3 regions of the Verminephrobacter aporrectodeae subsp. tuberculatae genome follow, and region 1 is predicted to be linked to each of the others. Evidence: predicted binding sites of a transcription regulator. Region 1 holds the regulator's gene; each other region holds the start of a gene.
The links. The regulator sigma-54, encoded in region 1, starts transcription at its own class of promoters, with help from an activator protein. The targets are predictions, from matches to a motif close to TGGCANGNAANCTGCTTT.
Positions count from the first base shown of each region.

Region 2: the regulator sigma-54 is predicted to act here: its motif matches at 678-695, upstream of D5041_RS06580 (pilin).
Region 3: the regulator sigma-54 is predicted to act here: its motif matches at 673-690, upstream of D5041_RS18960 (methanol/ethanol family PQQ-dependent dehydrogenase).

Region 1 is NZ_QZCX01000001.1:920,094-922,291, forward strand. Features, by position in the region: gene D5041_RS03860 (THUMP domain-containing class I SAM-dependent RNA methyltransferase) at 1-237, opposite strand, end outside; gene D5041_RS03865 (RNA polymerase factor sigma-54) at 258-1,835, opposite strand; gene lptB (LPS export ABC transporter ATP-binding protein) at 1,835-2,198, opposite strand, start outside.
Region 2 is NZ_QZCX01000001.1:1,521,334-1,523,531, reverse strand. Features, by position in the region: gene D5041_RS06585 (FHA domain-containing protein) at 1-518, shown strand, start outside; gene D5041_RS06580 (pilin) at 737-1,252, shown strand; gene D5041_RS06575 (PglL family O-oligosaccharyltransferase) at 1,341-2,198, shown strand, end outside.
Region 3 is NZ_QZCX01000003.1:865,959-868,156, reverse strand. Features, by position in the region: gene pedB (lanthanide ABC transporter ATP-binding protein PedB/LutE) at 1-167, opposite strand, end outside; gene D5041_RS18965 (hypothetical protein) at 407-598, opposite strand; gene D5041_RS18960 (methanol/ethanol family PQQ-dependent dehydrogenase) at 766-2,198, shown strand, end outside.

The DNA.
Region 1 (2,198 bases):
GGCGTACAGGTCGTTTTCCGAGCGGTACGGGCGCTGCGCCAGCCGCACCAGCACGCGCTGGGCCAGGCGGCTGTGCAGGTTCAGCCGCAGTGCGTCGCGCCACGCGGCACGCAGCAGCACGCCGCCGCGGCCCGTGAGCAGGTCTTGCCCCGTCAGGCCGGTGATGCGGTGCACTTCGTCGGCCAGGTACGGCTCCACGCCTGCTGCGCAGGGAAGGAAGAGCGGGAGTGGGTGCATGGGGCCGTGCATGGCGGTTATTAAAGCGCCTTGCGCAGATTCGCCGGCGCGATCTTCAGCGCCTCGCGGTATTTGGCCACGGTGCGGCGCGCGCATTCGATTCCCTGCTCCTTGAGCAGCGCGGCGATCTGGCTGTCTGACAGGGGCTTGGCGGGGTTTTCCGCGGCGACGAAGCGTTTCATGAGCGCGCGCACGGCGGTGCTCGATGCGCTGCCGCCCGTTTCGGTGCCCAGGCCCGAGCCGAAGAAGTACTTGAGTTCGTAGGTGCCGATGGGCGTCGCCATGTACTTGGCGGTGGTCACGCGGCTGATGGTCGATTCGTGCAGGCCCAGTTCGTCCGCAATGTCGCGCAGCACCAGCGGCCGCATGGCCAGTTCGCCGTGCGTGAAGAATTTCTTTTGCCGCTCGACGATGGCGCGCGAGACGCGCAGGATGGTGTCAAAGCGCTGCTGGATGTTCTTGATGAACCAGCGTGCCTCTTGCAGGCGCTGCTGCATGCCCTGGTGGCCTGCGCCGCCCTTGTAGCCGCGCAGCGCGCCGGCGTAGATGTCGTGCACGCGCAGGCGGGGCAGTACGTCGGGGTTGAGCTGGACGATGAGGTGGTGCTGGCCGTCCCGCCCATTCATGCGCCCGGCCTTGCGCACGATGACGTCGGGCACGACGATGTTGCGCTCCACGTCCGCAAAGCAGCGGCCCGGGCGGGGCTCCAGGCGGGTGATCAGCGCCATGGCCGCGCGGGTGCGTTCCTCGTCGCCGCCGCAGGCCTGGGTGAGCCGGCGCACGTCGCGCCGGGCGAGCATTTCCAGCGGTTGCTGGCAGATGCACAGAGCGGTTTGCACGGTGTCGGGGTCGGCCTCCTTGTCCTGGGCCAGGGCGTCGAGTTGCAGCGTCAGGCACTCGGCGAGATTGCGCGCGCCCACGCCCACGGGCTCCAGGCTTTGCAGCAGGTGCAGGGCCACCGTGAACCGGTGCAGCAGTTCTTCGATCTGCTGCGGGTCGTCCGGACCGGCCAGGCTGATCGCCAGCGCTTCGGGCGGGTCCTCCAGGTAGCCGTCGTCGTTGAGCGATTGGATGAGGAAGTGCAGCGCGGCGCGGTCGGTCTCCGACAGGCGCAGCACCAGGGCCTGGCGTTGCAGGAACGCGGTCAGCGATTCCTGCGTGCGCGCCAGCTCGGTGGCGTCGATCTCGTCGCCTTCGGCGTCGTTGCGGTTGCGCGAGGGCGCGTCGCCGCCCCACTCCGCGTCGTTGGGCGCGATCTCCACGCTGCCGTCGCCGCCCCAGTCGGGCTCCTGCGCCGCGGTGTCCCAGGCGTCGGCGTCCCCCCCCGGCGTCTCGGCGCTGCTGCCCGAGGCGCCGGCAAAGAGCGCCTCGTCGGCGCCGTAGTCGTCGATTTGCACGGGCGTGTCCGCGGCGTCGAGGCCAAACTCCTCGCCCGGCGCCGTGTCCGCCGCGCGCTCGAGGAACGGGTTTTCGTCGAGCATCTGCTCGATCTCCTGCGAGAGCTCGAGCGTGGACAGTTGCAGCAACCGGATGGACTGCTGCAGCTGAGGGGTCAGTGCCAGATGCTGCGAGACGCGCAGCGACAGACCGGGTTTCATCACATTCTGAAATGCTCGCCGAGGTAGACGCGGCGCACCTCGGCGTTGGCGACGATTTCGGCCGGCGTGCCCTGCGCGAGCACGCGCCCGTCGCTGATGATGAAGGCGTGGTCGCAGATGCCCAGCGTCTCGCGCACGTTGTGGTCGGTAATCAGCACGCCGATTCCGCGTGCCTTGAGGAAGCCGATGATGCGCTGGATCTCGATCACGGCAATGGGGTCGATTCCGGCAAACGGCTCGTCCAGCAGGATGAAGCGCGGCCGCGTGGCCAGCGCCCGGGCGATCTCGACGCGGCGGCGCTCGCCGCCCGACAAGGCGAGCGCGGGGGAGGCCCGCAGGTGGTCAACGCGCAGTTCCTGCAGC
Region 2 (2,198 bases), 600 kb from region 1:
GCGGAGAGCATGCCGTGATCCACATGGTCGGCCGCGAGGTCCAGATCGAGGACCTGGGAAGCACCAACGGCACCTACGTGAACGCCAAGCCCGTGAAACGCCAGACGCTGCGCGATGGCGATACGCTGGAAGTGGGCCAGTACAAGATCCGCTTTCTGCAGGAGGCCAAAGACCAGAGCGGCGCCAGCCCGGCGCCCGCCGCACCGGCTTCGACGCCGATGTCCGCCATCATCCGGGTCCTGTCGGGGCGCGCGGCGGGGGGCGAGGTGTCCTTGCAGAAAGTGGTGACCACCATCGGCCAACCGGGCGTCGCCATCGCGGCCATCACCAAGCAGCCGCAGGACTTTGTGCTGACCCATATCGAAGGCCGGGACAGCCCGCTGCTCAACGGCGTCTCCGTCGGGCCAGCGCCCATCCCGCTCAAGCACGGTGACCGGCTGGAGTTGGCGGGAACCCAAATGCAGTTCGAACAAAGCGAAATGTCCGGGGCCGGTGCTGAGGGCGGGGGCGGGCGGTGAAATGACATTGCTGGGTGACAGGAATGTAGGTGCCGACAGGGAATGGCCCTCGGTCAATGCGTTTGGCTTACAGTTTGAAATAGCCTCCAGGCACCGGCCCCGCGGCGTCCCCCTGCGAGGAACACCGCCAAAGCACTTTCTCATTTGCCTGCATGCAGATGGCATGGCAATTGCTCGAATACGGTGTGATTGTTGCAATTCTACCCAGGAGTTTTTTCATGAAACGCGCTTCCCAAAAGGGTTTTACCCTGATCGAGCTGATGATCGTGGTCGCAATCATCGGCATTCTGGCCGCCGTGGCACTGCCGGCGTACCAAGACTACACCAAGCGTGCCAAGGTATCTGAAGCAATTTTGGCCGCTTCCTCCTGCCGCACCACCATTACCGAAGTCATTCAGACCGCTGCGTCAGGCGCGACAATTGCCGCCGATGCTTGGGGCTGTGAAGCCGGGGGGACAAGTGGCGTAACAAAATATGTAAAGTCTGTTAGTACCACTGAGGCAAAATTTGGCAAGACTGGTGGTGTCAATATCGTTGTGACGGTGCAAAATATCCCCGATGCGAACGGAACCCTCAGATTGGCTCCCTGCAATGCAAGTAATCAGCTAACTTTTACGGCTTGCACCCAACCTGCTATAGGCGCTAATGTGAACAGTTGGATCTGCGGCCCTGGAGCGACAACCCCTGTCCCCGCAAAATTCCTGCCAGGTTCGTGCCGCGCAGCAAACTCTTGAACACGATATGTCGTAACGTTTCTTGACACGCCGACTCATGTACTAATGGTGTCATTCCAAAAAGCGGCTCCGGCCGCTTTTTTTATTAATGCATGCATCTCTCCTCCACACCTTTGGTATTTTTGTTTTTGCCGGAGCGTGGTTGGTTCCAGACCACTACTCTCCATGGGCCAGTTTTCACGCCGAAGCCCTGGCGCTACTGGGCATCAGCTTGCTCGCCGCAGGCAAATTGGTCAGCCCGGGCATGCAAAAAGGTTTCGCCATCCCGCGGCTGACTTGGGGCTTGGTCATACTAGCCCTGTTGCCATGGATGCAGTGGTTTGTGGGAATATCCTTGTTTGCCGGGGACGCTGTCATCGTTTCTCTCTACCTGTGCGCTCTGGCCGTTGCCGTGGCACTTGGCTACGCCTGCGCACACGACGCAACGGATACTCAGCAGGGACTGGCCCCGGTTTTCCTCGTCATCTGTTTTGTCGCATTCGCTTCCGCAGCCATTGGCCTGCTGCAATGGATGGACCTGCAAGGCATGCTGGGAATATATGCTACGCAGACAGCCCTTGGAACCCGTGCCATGGGGAACCTGGGCCAACCCAACCAGTTGGCCAGTTTGCTTCTCATGGGCATTGCGGCGCTGGCCTGGACTTACGAGCGCAGACGCATTGGCCCGCTGGGCCTGGTTTGCGGCGTAGGATTCCTGTCCCTGGTCCTGATGCTCACACAATCGCGCGCAGGGATATTGAGCGCCATTGCCGCGGTACTGCTCTTCGCCTGGAAAAGCCGCAGCACGGCGCTGCGCATTCGTCCCGGACACGCAGCCGGCTGGCTTGTGTGCTTTCTGCTTGCCCTGCAATTGCTGCCTTGGGTGCATGCAGCGCTGTTGATGGACGAGGGGCGCAATCTGAGCCTGATCCGGGACAACGGGCGTTTCATTATCTGGAGGCAGGTA
Region 3 (2,198 bases), on a different contig from region 1:
CCCGCGTCGGCGGCGAACAGGCCGGTGAGCACCTGGAACAGCGTTGACTTGCCGGCCCCGTTGGGACCGAGCAGCGCCGCGAACTGGCCCGCCGGCAGGTGCAGCGACAGCGACTGCAACGCCGTGCGCGCGCCATAGCGCTTGGTCAGGTCGGTGGTGCGCAGCATGGAATGTGGTCGGTGGATTGCGTGGTGGACATGCGGGAGCCTGGGGTTCGGACAGGCAGGTTCCGTGCCCTTCTCCGGCAGGATAAGGGTTTGTGCCGGGGTCCTCGACCCCGGATACCCCGTCAGCGTCTGCGCGGCGCGCTGGCAGCCGCGCGTGCAGGCTTTGACTGTGCGCTTGCCGCGAGACACTTTGCGCCGAATCTGGACGGGCGCACGGCACAAACTTCCACGGGATTTCCCTAGGCCAAGGGCCCCTGCGCCGGCGCGCCAAAAATATCCTTCGGCATTTCCTCTTGGTGTTCTGCCCCGCGAATAGCGGCACAAAATGAAACGGATGCATTTCGCGTCATGGCAAGGCGCAAACCGCAGCGATACCCGTAGGTATCGCGAGGATTTGCAACGCCGCCATGGCGCGAAAGGCGCAGTTTCATGTGCCGCTATTCGCGGGGCAGGACACTAGGGGCCGGGCGCCATCGCCAGGGCCGTGCGCGCGGTGGAAACAGGTGGGCATGGATGTTGCAGTCGGTTGCCCTTGTCCAGCCAATCCAACAAGGAGTCCGGTGGTCGCTGCCCCGGAAGCCAATCGAAGGAGACATGCATGAAAATTTCCCGCCAAGTCCTCGGTCGCCTTGCGCGCCATGTCGGCGCCGCCCTGCTCGCCAGCCTGCCGGCCTGGGCGCTGGCCAACGCCGACGTCGAAAAGAACATCGCCAACCCGAAGAACTGGGCTACCCAGGCGGGCGACATGTTCAACCAGCGCTACAGCAAGCTCCAGCAGATCAACAAGGGCAACGTCGGCAAGATGCAGGTCGCGTGGACCTTCTCCACCGGCGTGCTGCGCGGTCACGAGGGCTCGCCCCTGGTCGTGGACGGAACGATGTATCTGCACTCGCCGTTTCCGAACAAGGTCTTCGCGCTCGACCTCGAAACCCAGAAGATCCTCTGGAAGTACGAACCCAAGCAGGACCAGTCGGTCATCGCCGTCATGTGCTGCGACACCGTGAACCGCGGCCTGGCCTACGCCGAGGGCAAGGTCTTCCTGCAGCAGGCGGACACCACCCTGGTCGCACTGGACGCGAAGACCGGCAAGGTGGTGTGGCAGGTGAAGAACGGCGACCCGAAGCTCGGCGCGACGAACACCAACGCGCCGCACGTCTTCAAGGACAAGGTCATCACCGGAATCAGCGGCGGCGAATTCGGCGTGCGCGGCTTTCTCGTTGCCTACCACATCAAGGACGGCTCGCTCGCCTGGAAGGGCTACAGCACCGGGCCGGACGAGGAGATGCTCATCGACCCCGTCAAGACCATGACTTGGAGCGACGGCAAACTCGCCCCGGTGGGCAAGGACTCCTCGCTCAAGACCTGGAAGGAGGACCAGTGGAAGATCGGCGGCGGCACCACCTGGGGCTGGTACAGCTTTGACAAAGCGACCAACGCCGTGTACTACGGCTCCGGCAATCCCTCGACCTGGAACCCCTCGCAGCGGCCCGGGGACAACAAGTGGTCGATGAGCATCTGGTCGCGCGACGTGGACACCGGCAAGGTCAACTGGGTGTACCAGATGACGCCCTTCGACGAATGGGATTACGACGGTGTGAACGAAATGATCCTTGCGGACATCGACGTCAAGGGCAAGCCGACCAAGGCGCTGGTGCACTTTGACCGCAACGGCTTTGCCTACACGCTGGACCGCGTGAGCGGCGCGCTGCTGGTGGCCGAGAAATACGACCCCAAGGTGAACTGGGCGACGCACGTCGATATGAAGACCGGGCGTCCGCAGGTGGTGGCCAAATACTCGACCGCGCAGAACGGCCCCGACGTGAACACCAAGGGAATCTGCCCCGCGGCGCTGGGCAGCAAGGACCAGCAGCCCGCCTCGTACGACCCGAACACCAAGCTGTTCTACGTGCCGACGAACCATGTCTGCATGGACTACGAGCCGTTCAAGATTGAATACACGGCCGGCCAGCCCTACATCGGCGCGACGCTCTCGATGTACGCCACGCCGGGCAGCCACGGCGGCATGGGCAA